DNA from 4 places in the Kluyvera fluvialis genome. Region 4 is predicted to be linked to each of the others. Evidence: predicted binding sites of a transcription regulator. Region 4 holds the regulator's gene; each other region holds the start of a gene.

Region 1 (3,825 bases), 2.1 Mb from region 4:
CACCGGTGAAGCCATTAACCTGAAAGTCAACGCACGTGGCGACTATCGCCCAGCGTGGAAAGCGCTGAAGGTGACATTACCGGAAGGCGAAAAACGTAAGCTGCTGATTAACGACAAAGACGGGAGTGAGTGGGTTCGGTAAAAAATAGCCCGGTGGCGTAATGCTGACCGGGCTTATCCATCAGACCGTAAGCCGGGTCAGCATCGCGCTACCCGGCAACACGGCTTAGCCTTCGATACCTTTGCTGCGCAGGTAATCTTCGTAGTTACCGGTGAAGTCAATCACGCGTTCTGGCGTAATTTCAATCACACGGGTTGCCAGCGAGCTAACAAACTCACGGTCGTGGGAAACGAAGATCAGCGTGCCCGGATACATTTCCAGCGCCATGTTCAGCGACTCAATGGATTCCATATCCAGGTGGTTGGTTGGTTCATCCATGACCAGAACGTTCGGTTTTTCCATCATCAGCTTACCGAACAGCATACGGCCTTTCTCACCACCAGACAGCACTTTAGCAGGCTTCTTGATATCATCCTGGCTGAACAGCAGACGACCCAGAATGCTGCGCACCGCCTGCTCGTCATCGCCTTCTTGTTTCCACTGGCTCATCCATTCAAAAACGGTCAGGTCATTTTCAAACTCAAATTCGTGATCCTGCGCGTAATAGCCAATCTGCGCATTTTCAGACCATTTCACCGTACCGCTATCTGGCGTTAAATCGCCAACCAGGGTTTTCATCAGCGTGGATTTACCCACGCCGTTGGTGCCAAGGATCGCCAGTTTTTCACCGACTTCCAGCAGCAGGTTGACGTTTTTAAACAGCGGGCCGTTATCGAAGCCTTTGCTGAGCGCTTCCACTTCCAGCGCGTTACGGAACAGTTTCTTGTCCTGTTCGAAACGAATGAACGGGTTCTGGCGGCTGGAAGCCTTCACTTCATCAAGTTTGATTTTGTCAATCTGACGCGCGCGCGAAGTCGCCTGACGAGATTTAGAAGCGTTGGCGCTAAAGCGGCTAACAAAGGATTGCAGGTCAGCAATCTGCGCTTTTTTCTTGGCGTTATCGGCCAGCAGACGTTCACGCGCCTGAGTTGCAGCGGTCATGTACTCGTCGTAGTTACCAGCGTAAACACGCAGTTCACCGTAGTCGAGATCCGCCATGTGGGTACAGACCATGTTCAGGAAGTGACGGTCGTGCGAAATAATAATCATGGTGCTGTCACGCTCGTTCAGCACCTGCTCCAGCCAACGAATGGTGTCGATGTCCAGGTTGTTGGTTGGTTCGTCGAGCAGCAGAATGTCTGGGTTAGAGAACAGCGCCTGTGCCAACAGCACACGCAGTTTCCAACCTGGCGCGACTTCGCTCATTGGGCCGTAATGCTGTTCCAGCGGGATCCCCACGCCCAGCAGCAGTTCACCGGCGCGCGCTTCAGCGGAGTAACCGTCCATTTCGCCGTACAGCACTTCGAGATCAGCCACTTTATAGCCGTCTTCTTCGCTCATTTCCGGCAACGCGTAAATACGGTCGCGCTCTTGTTTTACTTCCCACAGTTCGCCGTGGCCCATGATAACGGTATCCAGCACGCTGAACTCTTCAAAGGCGAACTGATCCTGACGCAGCTTACCGATGCGTTCGTTAGGGTCGAGGGAAACGTTGCCCAGCGTCGGTTCTAAGTCGCCGCCGAGGATTTTCATAAAGGTCGATTTGCCGCTCCCGTTTGCGCCAATCAGGCCGTAACGGTTGCCGCCGCCAAATTTGACGGAGATGTTTTCGAACAGCGGCTTACTGCCGAACTGCATGGTGACGTTGCTGGTAACTAACACGGGAGTATCCTGAAGAATGTGACAAACCGCCTATTATGCCACAAGTACGAATAAAAAGCGCCCGCCTTTGCCGGAGACTAAACTGTAACTCAAGTGAAAAAAATGTGATTTCGTACACATCCGAATTCCCTGTGACCACGAATGCACATATAATGCGCTTCTACCAACAGACTGAATTCTCAAACAACCGCCGTAATGGCACTGATACCTCTCACAACATGAACATGAAATTAACAACGCTTTTCGCTGCGGCGCTCGCTGTCGTAGGTTTCTGCAAGTCCGCCTCGGCCGTGACGTATCCGCTGCCGACGGATGGTAGCCGTGTCATCGGCCAGAACCAGGTTATTACGATTCCAGAAGGCAACACTCAGCCGCTGGAATATTTCGCTGCGCAGTACCAGATGGGGCTTTCCAACATGCTGGAAGCCAACCCTGGGGTGGACACCTTCCTGCCGAAAGGCGGCACAGTGCTGAATATCCCACAGCAGTTGATCCTGCCGGATACCGTGCATGAAGGCATCATCATCAACAGCGCTGAAATGCGTCTGTACTATTACCCGAAAGGCACTAACACCGTTATCGTGCTGCCAATCGGTATCGGCCAGCTCGGCAAAGATACGCCAATCAACTGGACGACTAAGGTAGAACGTAAGAAGGCTGGCCCAACCTGGACGCCGACCGCCAAAATGCACGCTGAATACGCCGCCGCAGGCAACCCGCTGCCGGCCGTTGTTCCAGCAGGCCCGGATAACCCGATGGGTCTGTACGCGCTGTACATTGGCCGTCTGTACGCCATTCACGGCACTAACGCGAACTTCGGCGTTGGCCTGCGCGTAAGCCACGGCTGTGTGCGTCTGCGTAACGAAGACATCAAATTCCTGTTCCAGAACGTGCCTGTCGGTACTCGCGTACAGTTTATTGATGAGCCAGTGAAAGCGACCACCGAGCCAGATGGCAGCCGCTTTATCGAAGTTCACAACCCACTGTCAACGACCGAAGCGCAGTTTGAAGGCGGCGAAATGGTTCCTGTCGTGCTGAACAAGTCCGTACAGGCGGTAACCAACCAGTCTGACGTTGACCAGAGCATTGTTGACCAGGCGGTTAAAAACCGTTCCGGTATGCCGATTCGTCTGAACTGATCTCACGATAGATGATAAAAAGGGCGGGTGTTTATCACCCGCCCTTTTTTTATCGATTCATCTGTAGAAATCGCCTGATGGCGCGGGTTTGTAGGCCGGATAAGGCGTTTACGCCGCCATCCGGCATTCAGGCACAAAGCCTGATGGCGCTGCGCTTATCAGGCCTACGCAGGTTTGTACGCCACCATTTTGAGTAGGCCGGATAAGGCGTTACGCCGCCATCCGGCATTCAGGCACAAAGCCTGATGGCGCTGCGCTTATCAGGCCTACGTGGGTTTGTACGCCACCATTTTGTGTAGGCCTGACAAGGAATACCTGCACAATGTTTATCCGTTGTTCACAATCACGATCCCGCCATGATCGTAACGATAGTGGCAATGCGCGTACTCCAGCGGTGTGCCATCATCCAGGTAGATAACCTGCTCCACTTCCAGAATCGGATCGCTGATTTCACAATGAAGATGCTGGCGGTCAAGTTCGTTGGGTTTCAGCGCGCGTACTACGCGGTATGACCCCATCATTTTCAGCCCTAAATTATCCTGCACGTAGCGAAACACTGAGCTTTCAAGATGCTCTTTGCTTAGCCCAGGAACCAGCGATACCGGCATAACGGTGCTGTCTAGCGACAGCGGCTCGCCATTCAGCAAACGCAGACGAACAAAATCGTAAACCGGCGCATCGGCGTTAATCAGCAGCGAAGATTGCTCTTTTTCGGTCGGAAAACGCAGCTCAAAGCGCACCACCTGGCTTGCCACCGTGCCCAAATGCTCCCAGGTTTCGGTCGCGCCAGCGTAATCGCTGCCGTGAACATCCCACTGCGAGAGTTGCAGGAAGTTTTTGCGCACAAACGTCCCCTGCCCCTTG
Region 2 (3,825 bases), 540 kb from region 4:
AGACCATAGTTGTGGGTCACCACCTTGCGGAATTCGTCAACGTTGGCCAGCTCATCCAGCGTCATAAGCTGAATACCGATATTGCCGAGGGTAGAGGCTTCTATCGGGCCAGCGACTACCGTAATGCCACAGGCATCGGCGCACAGTTGATTGAGCAGTTGGTTCTGGCAGCCGCCGCCCACAATGTGCAGTTGGCTGAATGGCTTGCCGCGAAGCGCCGTTAGCTCACGTAAAACTTCGGCGTACAACAGCGCCAGGCTATCGAAAATGCAGCGCGCCAGTTCAGCGGCTCTGGTCGGGATCGGCTGGCCCGTTTCGCGACAAGCGGCCTGAATTTCAGCGCTCATATGTTCTGGATTAATAAAGCGATCGTCGTTCGGGTTAATCAGGCAGCGGCAGGCTGGCAGTGCCTCGGTTTTCGCAATCAGCGTGGGCAGGTCGCGCACTTCCTGTTCTTTCAACACGCGTTGCAGCAGCCACAGCCCCATAATGTTTTTCAGCACCCGATAACGCCCTTCTGCACCGCCTTCATTGGTGATGTTGGCGCGCTGCGCTTGCTCGCTGGTGTACGGCGTTTTACTTTCAAACCCCATCAGCGACCAGGTGCCGGAAGAGAGATAAGCCGCATCGGCGCTGGCAAGCGGCGAGGCGATCACCGCGCTGGCGGTATCGTGGCTTGCCACCGCGACGACCGGAATATCATTCCCCTGCGGGCAAACCCACTGGCCGATAACATTGCCCGGATGCGTCGGCGTGCCAAACCAGGACGCCGGTGCGCCCGTCCAGTTGAGCAGGTCTTCATCCCAGTTATCGCTTTCGATATTCACCAATTGCGTGGTGGTCGCGTTGGTGTATTCCCAGTTCATCTTGCCGGTCAGGCGGTAGCTGAAATAGTCAGGGATCAGCAGTGCGTGGGCAGCCTGTGCAACCAGCTCCGGCTGTTGCTCAACCAGCGCGCGTAGCTGATACAGGGTGTTGAATGGCAGAAACTGAATGCCGCTGCGGCGATAAATGTTGCCTTTGCCAAGCTGTTCCATCGCTCTGGCCATCATGCCGTCGGTGCGGCTATCGCGATAGGCGACGGGCAGCCCCACTCGCTGGCCGTTTTTGTCCAGCAGGACGTAGTCCACGCCCCAGGTGTCGATGCCGATGCTGTCAATGCGGATACCTTCATCACACACTTTGTTCAGGCCGGTGCGGATTTCTGCTTCCAGGCTATCGATATCCCAGGTGTCAAAACCCGCCTGTTTATGCAGGTTGTTAACGAAACGGTGGATTTCGCGCAGTGAAAGTGAACGCCGTTCGGCGTCGTAACACGCCAGCATTACACGCCCGCTTGAGGCACCTAAATCGACGGCCACACAATGGCGAAAAGTCATGGCAAGAGTCCTTCTAAGAGTCATTGCAGACAGTCTAAAAAAAGGACTCAGACACAACCTTCTCGTTACTGACAGGCCAAATAGGGCGCTGGCAAGAAAGCAAAGATGAACGTGAGGGAGTTCACAAATTCCTGCGATGGCACTGCGCGGAGTGGGTGTGATGGCGTCCGCATTTCCCGATCTTTCCGGCTGTTTCTTGAAAAAATGACCAGTTTTGCGCGCTTTGCTGTCAAAACGTTAAGGTGAGATGGGCCGTCTAATATTACTATCCTGATAATATTTCTCATTTGGCGGGAGTCGTTATGACCGTACTACACAGCGTGGATTTCTTTTCATCAGGTAAGATGCCCGTTGCTATCGAACCACGGCTACCGCAAGCGGCATTTCCTGAACATCATCATGATTTTAATGAGATTGTTATCGTTGAGTACGGTACGGGCATTCATGTGCTGAATGGCCAGCCATATACTATTTGCGGAGGTACGGTTTGCTTTGTGCGGGACGTTGATAGACACCTTTACGAGCACACCGATAACCTGTGTTTGACCAACGTGCTGTACCGCGCGGCGGATGCTTTCCAGTTCTTGTCAGGTTTGAATAAGTTGCTGCCGCAGGAACAAGATGGTCACTACCCTTCGCACTGGCGCGTGAACCAAAACACGTTGCAGCAGGTTAGGGCTATCGTCAGCCAGATGGAAGAGGCCAACGACAGCACCGATATGATGGCGCTGGCGAACCGCGAAATTCTGTTTATGCAGTTGCTGGTGGCGCTGCGTAAAGGCAGCCAGGAGCAGGGCGTGATGGATAACGATGCGCGCCTGAATTTGCTGATGGCCTGGCTGGAAGAACACTTTGCAGAAGACGTGTGCTGGGAAGCGTTGGCCGCGCGGTTTTCACTGTCGCTGCGCACGTTGCATCGCCAACTGAAACACTGCACCGGCCTGACGCCGCAGCGCTACCTCAACCGCCTGCGCCTGATTAAAGCACGGCACTTGCTGCGCCATAGCGATGAAAGCGTGACGGACATTGCCTACCATTGTGGCTTTGGCGACAGTAATCACTTTTCAACGCTGTTTCGCCGAGAATTCGACTGGTCGCCACGCGATATTCGCCAGGGGCGCGACACCATGCTTCAGTAACGCGAAGGGAATCACCGTTTTTTTACCTCAAAACGGCTAAAAATAGAGAGTTGTTCGTCGTGAGGTATCCGCGTGTCAGATCAGTTAATTCTTCGTAAGGCCGATTTTTTTGTGAATACGGCGCAGGCCGTGACCGTGGCCGATCGCTATCCGCAGAACGTTTTCGCTGAACATACCCATGAATTTTGCGAGCTGGTGCTGGTTTGGCGCGGCAACGGCTTGCACATCCTCAACGACCGTCCTTACCGCATCACCCGTGGCGATTTGTTTTACATCCGCGCGGAAGATAAACACTCTTATGCATCCGTTAACGATCTGGTTTTACAGAATATTATCTACTGCCCCGAGCGCTTAAAGCTTAACCTGGATTGGGTGGCTCATATTCCGGGGCTGCACGGTTCGCACTGGGCTTCGCACTGGCGAATTGGCAGCACTGGTATGACTCAGGCGCGGAATATTATGAATCAACTGGAGAACGAGTGCCGCAAAGAGGACGAGCTGGCAAATGAGATGTCGGAACTGCTGTTTGCTCAGTTGGTGGTGTGCCTCAAGCGGCATCGTTACGCCACGGATAACCAGGCGGCAACGCAGAGCGAAGCGCTGCTGGATAAGCTGTTAACGGCGTTGGCGGGTAGCCTTAATCGCCCGTTTGCGCTCGACGAATTTTGCGAGCAGCAAGCCTGTAGCGAGCGTGCGCTACGCCAACAATTTCGCAGCCAGACCGGTATGACTATCAACCATTACCTGCGACAACTGCGCATTTGTCATGCTCAGTACCTGTTATCGCATACCGAAAAGCTGATTGGTGAAGTGGCCATGCAGTGCGGTTTTGAAGACAGTAACTATTTTTCAGTGGTCTTTAACCGCGAAGTTGGGATGACGCCAGGGCAATGGCGCCATCGTAGTCGGGTTATAGCATAATATATAAATATGGTTTATATATTGCAGTGGCATTTTGATACATATTCAGACTAAATCAGACATATTTAGTGAATGCTCTGTGCAATAAATCACAGTTGCTCTTTTATTTTTACTTTATTCTCAACAAACTTATTTGTCGGAGTAACGTTTGTGTTGACCAATTCTATAATCATCAAAAGTCTGCTTTTAATTTTGCTATCTTGCGATCGCAAAATTAAAAGTATGCTTGATTATTTTTGCTGGTTTAATTCCGTTAACGATCTGGCTGAAAATGATATCGCCGAGCAGGAGTGTATGGATACGCAAATGGCGCGCGAATGGTCCTGTCTGTGGGGCTGCGCCAGCGAGGCTATCGGCGCGAGCGTACGTCAGAGCTGCCATCGTCC
Region 3 (3,825 bases), 490 kb from region 4:
GCTCCACCCTTTCAGCCCCGGCAATTTGTTGTTTCTGCATTATCATCCGCACAGTGAGCTCGTGGTTAATCGGCTGAAAATTCGCGAGCCAAAGCTGGATGTCCGCGATGTACTCCCCCTGGATAAACTTGACGTACTCATCACCCCGCTTGTCGCCTTCGATGAACAAGGGCAGCGGCTAGGAATGGGCGGTGGTTTTTACGATCGCACGCTGCAAAACTGGCAACAACACGGCATCTACCCCGTAGGCTATGCCCATGATTGCCAGCGGGTCGAGGCATTACCCATCGAGCAGTGGGATATTCCGTTGCCCGCCGTTGTGACACCAGCAAAAGTGTGGCAATGGTAGACAATTTACGTCGATTGACACCGCTGTTTTTTTGACCTACATTCCTCGGTAAAGGGTGAGGGAGGCGAACCTCCCTCCTGCTTCTTTATGTTAATAGGCTGGGTAAGCGATCATTAACAAAATAAGCAGCATGATGAGGTAATTCATCATCGTCCCTTTCCTTATTAGGGCCCCTGCTTCGGTAGGGGCTTTTCCGTTTCAGCGTCCTGCTGAATCCCTATCGTAAATTTCTTTTACTGATGAGCAATGCACACTACGACCTTAAATCGCGATTTGCGCTAAGCCTCGCGAAACGGATGTATGAGAAGCAGAAGATGGCAGGACGGGGAGTAACGAGGGGAATGCGGGCAGACCACTTGCCTGCCCGTTAATCAGAAATTAGAACAGCATACGTGCGCGAACCGTACCCGGAATCGCTTTCATGCTTTGCAGTGCTTTCAGCGCTACGTCTTCTTCCGCTTCAATATCAATAACCACGTAGCCCATTTGCGGGGTGGTTTGCAGGTACTGCGCGGCGATGTTCACCCCTTGCTCGGCGAAAATCTGGTTAATAGCGGTCAACACGCCAGGACGGTTTTCGTGGATGTGCAGTAGGCGGCGGCCACCGTGCAACGGCAGGGAGACTTCAGGGAAGTTCACCGCAGAAAGCGTCGAGCCATTGTCAGAATACTTAGCCAGTTTACCCGCGACTTCCAGACCGATATTTTCCTGCGCTTCCTGAGTCGAGCCACCGATGTGCGGCGTCAGAATCACGTTGTCAAATTCGCATAGCGGTGATGTAAACGGATCGCTATTCGTTGCCGGTTCAGTTGGGAACACATCGATAGCCGCGCCGGACAGATGTTTACGCGCCAGCGCATCGCACAGCGCAGGAATATCAACAACCGTACCGCGAGAGGCGTTAATCAACAGCGCACCTGGCTTCATCAGCGCTAACTCTTCAGCGCCTATCATATTTTTAGTCGACGCATTTTCCGGCACATGCAGGCTCACCACGTCGCTCATGTTCAGAAGGTCGGAAAGATGCTGAACCTGCGTCGCGTTACCTAGCGGTAGTTTATTTTCAATGTCGTAGAAGAAAACATGCATCCCCAGAGACTCAGCCAGAATCCCCAGTTGAGTACCGATATGACCGTAACCGATAATCCCCAGTTTTTTACCGCGCGCTTCAAACGAGCCAACCGCCAGTTTATTCCACACGCCACGGTGCGCTTTCGCATTCGCTTCCGGCACACCGCGCAACAGCAGCAAAAGCTCGCCAATCACCAGCTCGGCCACGGAACGGGTGTTCGAGAACGGTGCGTTAAAGACTGGCACTCCGCGCCGGGCTGCCGCTTTTAAGTCAACCTGGTTAGTCCCGATGCAGAAGCAGCCCACGGCGACCAGTTTTTCGGCAGCGGCGAAGATCTCTTCCGTCAAATGAGTACGGGAACGCAGACCGATGAAATGGGCATCACGGATCGACTCTTTCAGCTGTTCGGTGTCCAGCGCGCCTTTGTGAAACTCAATGTTGGTATATCCTGCTGCACGAAGGCTATCCAGCGCCTTCTGGTGTACGCCTTCAACCAGCAGAAATTTAATCTTATCTTTTTCCAGTGATACCTTAGCCATTTCCCCGCCCTGTCTTTGTTTTACTCATGTTGTGTTGAACGAAAGTTCACCTAAGCAACATATCAAAAAAAATTATTGCGGCAATATGAACGTTTGCGTCGCCATGCTGAGGAAATGTCATTCAGCGAGAGATTACAGAACAAAATGCTGAGGAGGATAAATCTACTGGGATGTTAATGGGGTGCTAAGATTAAATGTGACAGATGTCACTAAATTATGCCCATAAAAAAAAGTTAGGGGGAAACGACGTTCCCCCAGGCAGATTACTTCACAATGGTCTTCACGCCATCAGCCGTACCAATGAGCGCAACATCCGCACCACGGTTGGCGAATAATCCAACGGTGACGACACCTGGAATTGCGTTAATCGCATTCTCCAAAGCAATCGCATCGAGGATTTCCAGGCCATGTACGTCCAGAATAACGTTGCCGTTATCCGTCACCACGCCCTGGCGGTATTCCGGGCGACCACCTAGTTTCACCAGTTCACGCGCGACGGCGCTGCGCGCCATTGGAATAACTTCAACCGGCAGTGGGAAGTTACCCAGAATATCAACCTGCTTGGAAGCATCAGCGATACAGATAAATTTGTCGGCCACGGAAGCGATGATTTTTTCACGCGTCAGCGCCGCGCCACCGCCTTTGATCATCTGCATATGACCATTAATTTCATCTGCGCCATCGACGTAGATGCCTAAACGATCGACTTCGTTCAGATCGAAAACGGTGATGCCGAGGCTTTTCAGCTTCTCGGTAGAAGCATCTGAGCTGGAAACCGCGCCTTCGATTTGCCCTTTCATCGTGCCCAACGCGTCAATAAAGTGCGCTGCGGTAGAACCCGTGCCTACACCCACAATCGTACCCGGCTGTACGTATTGAAGCGCCGCCCAGCCTACTGCTTTTTTCAGTTCATCCTGCGTCATGATAGTTTCGCCTGTGGTGTCATTATCTGGCGCGCATTATAGAACAGAACTCTGCAACAATTCGAGTTGGTGACTGGCCTCAAATCGGGCACATACATTCACAGTGTTAATACGTGATATTTATCACAGAAAAGTGCAAACCATTTTCGTCTGTATCTGCGTTAAATTTATGTCATAGTGCAGGTAATACCTACAGGGGAGTCGCTCAAAGTAATGAAACGTCCGGACTACAGAACACTACAGGCGCTTGATGCCGTTATCAGGGAACGTGGTTTTGAACGCGCCGCGCAGAAACTGTGCATCACTCAGTCCGCCGTCTCGCAGAGAATTAAACAACTCGAGAACATGTTTGGACAGCCGTTGCTGGTTCGTACCGTGCCACCGCGCCCCACCGAACAGGGACAAAAGCTGCTGGCGTTGCTGCGCCAGGTTGAGCTGCTGGAAGAAGAGTGGCTGGGCGATGAAACCGGCTCTACGCCGCTGCTGCTGTCGCTGGCGGTCAACGCCGACAGTCTGGCAACCTGGCTGCTGCCCGCATTGGCAGAGGTGTTGGGGAGTTCGCCTATCCGCCTGAATTTACAGGTGGAAGATGAAACGCGTACCCAAGAACGCCTGCGTCGCGGTGAAGTGGTTGGCGCGGTCAGTATTCAACCACAGGCGCTGCCAAGCTGCCTGGTTGATCAGCTTGGCGCCCTCGACTATCTGTTTGTCGGTTCAAAGCCGTTTGCCGAGCGTTATTTCCCTAATGGCGTCACCCGCTCCGCGCTGTTGAAAGCCCCTGCGGTGGCGTTCGACCATTTGGACGATATGCATCAGGCGTTTTTACAGCAGAATTTCGATTTGCCGCCGGGCAGCGTACCGTGCCATATCGTTAATTCATCTGAAGCATTTGTCCAACTGGCTCGCCAGGGCACAACCTGCTGTATGATTCCGCACCTGCAA
Region 4 (3,825 bases):
ACGGTTTAGGCAAATGCAGCGCCGCGCCCATCAGGCTGGCGATGCTCAGCATCACGCTTAACCGGGCGGCATTGCGCAGTGCGGGGGACTTCAGCGACAGATAGCTTTTTAACGCCTGCAACAGCGGCAGGCGGCGCTCTTTATCCGCCATCAGATTGCGCGGATACAGCGGCCTTTGGAAGCGCAGTACGCGAGCAATGCGGCTGAAATGCCAGGCACAGAACTGCCCAACCGGGTTATCCGGGTGCTGTTCGGTGATTTTCTCCAGCGCGCCAATCTGTTTTTTCATACTGAAACGGCTGGGATAGCGGTGATAGAGAATGTCATCCGCGAGCACCCGCAGGCGCGCGGCGACGGTCTGGGCATTCCAGCGGATCACCGCCTCAGCGTGGCTACGTTCGACCAGTTTTTGCACCTCCTCTGGCTGATGCAGACTCACCGAAATGTGCTCCTGTAGATCAAGGCCAATCTGGAAGGCGCGCAGCAGGCGTTTGTAATCGTTATTCTGGTTTGCCGCCAGCATGTGTAGCTGCTGATAACACTGAGAAATAAGGTCAACCACCTTTTGCTGGCGGCTTAAAAGCGGCGGCAGCGCGGTGTTGGGGTCGGTGTGCTGCGTCAGGAGGCTATATTTTGCTTCGCAATAGTCGGCGAGCTGGCGGTAGAGCAGGCTTAGTGACTCGCGCAGCGGCTGCTCGCGCCAAATCCAAAACCACCACCAGTTGAATAATCCATACCACAGCGTGCCGAGTGCGTAGATAAGCAGCGGCTGCCAAATGGGCATATTACCAGCCAGGCTGAGGGTAAAAATAGCGGCAATCAGCGAAGCCGGCAGCAGCCGCCCGTGCAGGGAGCTTATCTCCGCCGTTACGCCCAAAATCAGCGCCAGCCCGCTGAGAATCAACGGTAGCGGAACCTCGCGCGCCAGCAACAACTGAACGGCAAGACTGCATCCGGCGAACAGACAGCCGCCAATAATCAGGCGTTTGAAAAAACGTTTATGCGGGGTATCAAGACCGGCAATATTGCAGCAGGCGGGAACCAGCGAAAACAGCAGACCTTGTTGAAGATGGCCGAAGATAAGGCCAATGGCGACCGGCAAACATAACACCAGCGTTTGCCGCAGTGCATAGTTGACTTCCGGGTGGTAAATCAGCCTGCGCCACATAAGAGACAAAAACGGCGTACCGTTGGAACAATACGCCGTTTTAAAGGATTAGCGAGTACCGTAAACGACAATCGTTTTGCCGTGTGCGGAGATCAGGTTTTGATCTTCCAGCATTTTCAGAATACGGCCCACTGTTTCACGGGAGCAGCCCACGATCTGACCAATTTCCTGACGGGTGATTTTGATCTGCATACCGTCCGGGTGAGTCATGGCGTCCGGCTGTTTTGCCAGGTTCAGCAGCGTCTGTGCGATACGACCTGTCACGTCCAGGAATGCCAGGTTGCCGACTTTTTCAGACGTGACTTGCAGACGACGTGCCATTTGCGAAGAGAGACGCATCAGGATGTCTGGGTTAACCTGAATCAGCTGACGGAATTTTTTATAAGAGATTTCAGCAACTTCACAAGCGGTTTTTGCCCGTACCCACGCGCTGCGTTCCTGGCCTTCTTCAAACAGGCCTAACTCGCCGATAAAATCGCCCTGGTTAAGGTAAGAGAGGATCATCTCTTTCCCTTCTTCGTCCTTGATGAGTACAGCCACTGAGCCTTTGACGATGTAATACAGCGTTTCTGCTTTTTCACCCTGGTGAATCAGCGTGCTCTTCGAGGGGTACTTATGAATATGGCAATGAGACAAGAACCATTCGAGAGTCGGGTCTGTTTGCGGTTTGCCAAGCACCATGCGCGGTTATCCTCTGTTATAAGCTCTTTCCGGCGGCAAAAACATTGCAGCCACCGGTTGCAATAGTATCCTTCCCGTTACCTGGGAAGTCGGCTGTCGAATATTGCCGCAGCCTGTAATGTGATGTCCTCTGCATACATGCAGTACGTTTATGTATTACCGTAGCATCCTGACTGTTTTAGCATAGCTTGAGCCGTGTGTCTCCTGGTGTCTCGCTTCAGCATGACGGCGATCGCCTTCCGTTGCGAGATTTGTTATGTGCGCGTAATCTGGGAAGAAAATTGCAACCTGGGAGTTAAATATTATGCAAGCGCGTGTGAAATGGGTTGAGGGGATGACCTTCCTCGGTGAGTCGGCTTCTGGCCACCAAATTTTGATGGACGGCAACTCTGGCGATAAAGCGCCAAGCCCGATGGAAATCGTGCTAATGGCGGCCGGTGGTTGTAGCGCAATTGACGTGGTGTCTATTCTGCAAAAAGGCCGCTATGACGTTTCTGACTGCGAAGTAAAGCTCACTTCCGTACGCCGCGAAGAAGCACCGCGCCTGTTCACGCACATCAACCTGCACTTCATTGTGAGCGGTAAAGAGTTGAAAGATGCGGCTGTTGCACGCGCGGTTGACCTGTCGGCGGAGAAATACTGCTCAGTGGCGTTGATGCTGGGTAAAGCTGTCAACATCACGCACTCATACGAAGTGATTGAAGGCTGATATCCGTGATTGCCCGGCGGCGTCCTGCCTATCGGGCAATCGTGATGATTCAGGCGTTGTTCTTCTCTTCCACTAACCGCTGTACCAGCGGCATCATAATCAACTCCATCGCCAGCCCCATCTTGCCGCCGGGAACGACCAGCGTATTCATATGCGAGATAAACGAGCCTTGCAGCATCGCCAGCAGCCACGGGTAGTCAATCCCTTCCAGGTTGCGGAAGTGAATGACCACAAAACTCTCATCCAGTGATGGAATGCTTTTCGCAGCAAACGGGTTAGAGGTATCGACCGTTGGCACTCGCTGGAAGTTGATATGGGTGCGCGAGAACTGCGGAGTAATGTAGTTGATGTAGTCTTCCATTGAGCGCACTACGGAGTCCATCACCGCCTCACGCGAATGCCCACGCTCGCTGGTGTCGCGAATCATCTTCTGAATCCACTCCAGGTTGACGATAGGCACTACGCCAACCAGCAAATCAACATGACGTGCGACGTCATGCTGTGGCGTCACTACGCCGCCGTGCAGCCCTTCATAGAACAGGACATCGGTGGGTTCCGGCAATGGCTGCCAGGGGGTGAACGTCCCCGGTACTTGATCCCACGGTACGGCTTCATCGTAGGTATGCAGATATTTACGCGACTGCCCTTTACCGCTCAGGCCGTACTCTCGAAAGGTTTGTTCAAGCAGGCCGAAGTCATTGGCGTCCGGGCCGAAATAGCTGATATGACGGCCCAGATCACGAGCCTTACGAATGGCCATATCCATTTCTGGGCGGGTGTAACGATGGAAACTGTCGCCTTCAACTTCCGCTGAACGCAGGTTGAGCTGGGCAAATATTTTACGAAAGGCCAGGCTGGTGGTGGTGGTTCCCGCTCCGCTGGAGCCGGTAACAGCAATAACTGGATGTTTGGCAGACATGCGAATAACTCCCTGAACAGGCGACAGAACGCGAAAGCGCCTGCTGTCACCCGTCGTTATCGTTAACCGCGAAATTGGTTGCGGGGCATGATGTTGACCGTCTCGTGAAGTTCAGACCACACCAGCACCGCCTCGCCGCTTTTTAATTGCTCTTTAACATCGGCGACCTTTTGCGCAAGTGAGCGTTCATATTCACCATAATCGGTGCCTTCGCGCAAGACAAAGCTTTCCACGAGATTGTCGAGGGTTTCAGCCGGAATTTCTTGCCAGGGAATAATCATACTTTGCCTCCGAGCCTTGACATTAGCCACGCAGGGATGCGTTTTTCCAGCCACATCTCTGGGTGGA

What was found. Region 4 encodes CRP, which controls carbon source genes, mostly activating them, when cyclic AMP is high. Its sites were predicted from a motif close to ATGTGANNNNNNTCACAT; they were not measured.
Region 1: the regulator CRP is predicted to act here: its motif matches at 1,925-1,942, upstream of AC6I4B_RS15505 (ABC-F family ATPase).
Region 2: the regulator CRP is predicted to act here: its motif matches at 1,535-1,552, upstream of rhaS (HTH-type transcriptional activator RhaS).
Region 3: the regulator CRP is predicted to act here: its motif matches at 2,155-2,172, upstream of serA (phosphoglycerate dehydrogenase).

What each region holds. Positions count from the first base shown of each region.
Region 1 is NZ_AP046142.1:3,294,214-3,298,038, forward strand. It holds gene AC6I4B_RS15500 (glycoside hydrolase family 31 protein) at 1-142, shown strand, start outside; gene AC6I4B_RS15505 (ABC-F family ATPase) at 227-1,822, opposite strand; gene ldtB (L,D-transpeptidase) at 2,041-2,961, shown strand; gene AC6I4B_RS15515 (GntR family transcriptional regulator) at 3,288-3,825, opposite strand, start outside.
Region 2 is NZ_AP046142.1:4,840,640-4,844,464, reverse strand. It holds gene rhaB (rhamnulokinase) at 1-1,379, opposite strand, end outside; gene rhaS (HTH-type transcriptional activator RhaS) at 1,682-2,518, shown strand; gene rhaR (HTH-type transcriptional activator RhaR) at 2,591-3,439, shown strand; gene AC6I4B_RS22835 (hypothetical protein) at 3,635-3,825, opposite strand, start outside.
Region 3 is NZ_AP046142.1:901,698-905,522, reverse strand. It holds gene AC6I4B_RS04375 (5-formyltetrahydrofolate cyclo-ligase) at 1-349, shown strand, start outside; gene serA (phosphoglycerate dehydrogenase) at 728-1,960, opposite strand; gene rpiA (ribose-5-phosphate isomerase RpiA) at 2,224-2,883, opposite strand; gene argP (DNA-binding transcriptional regulator ArgP) at 3,097-3,825, shown strand, end outside.
Region 4 is NZ_AP046142.1:413,734-417,558, forward strand. It holds gene AC6I4B_RS01910 (YccS/YhfK family putative transporter) at 1-1,168, opposite strand, end outside; gene crp (cAMP-activated global transcriptional regulator CRP) at 1,217-1,849, opposite strand; gene AC6I4B_RS01920 (OsmC family protein) at 2,154-2,558, shown strand; gene AC6I4B_RS01925 (phosphoribulokinase) at 2,608-3,477, opposite strand; gene AC6I4B_RS01930 (YheU family protein) at 3,540-3,758, opposite strand; gene AC6I4B_RS01935 (hydrolase) at 3,755-3,825, opposite strand, start outside.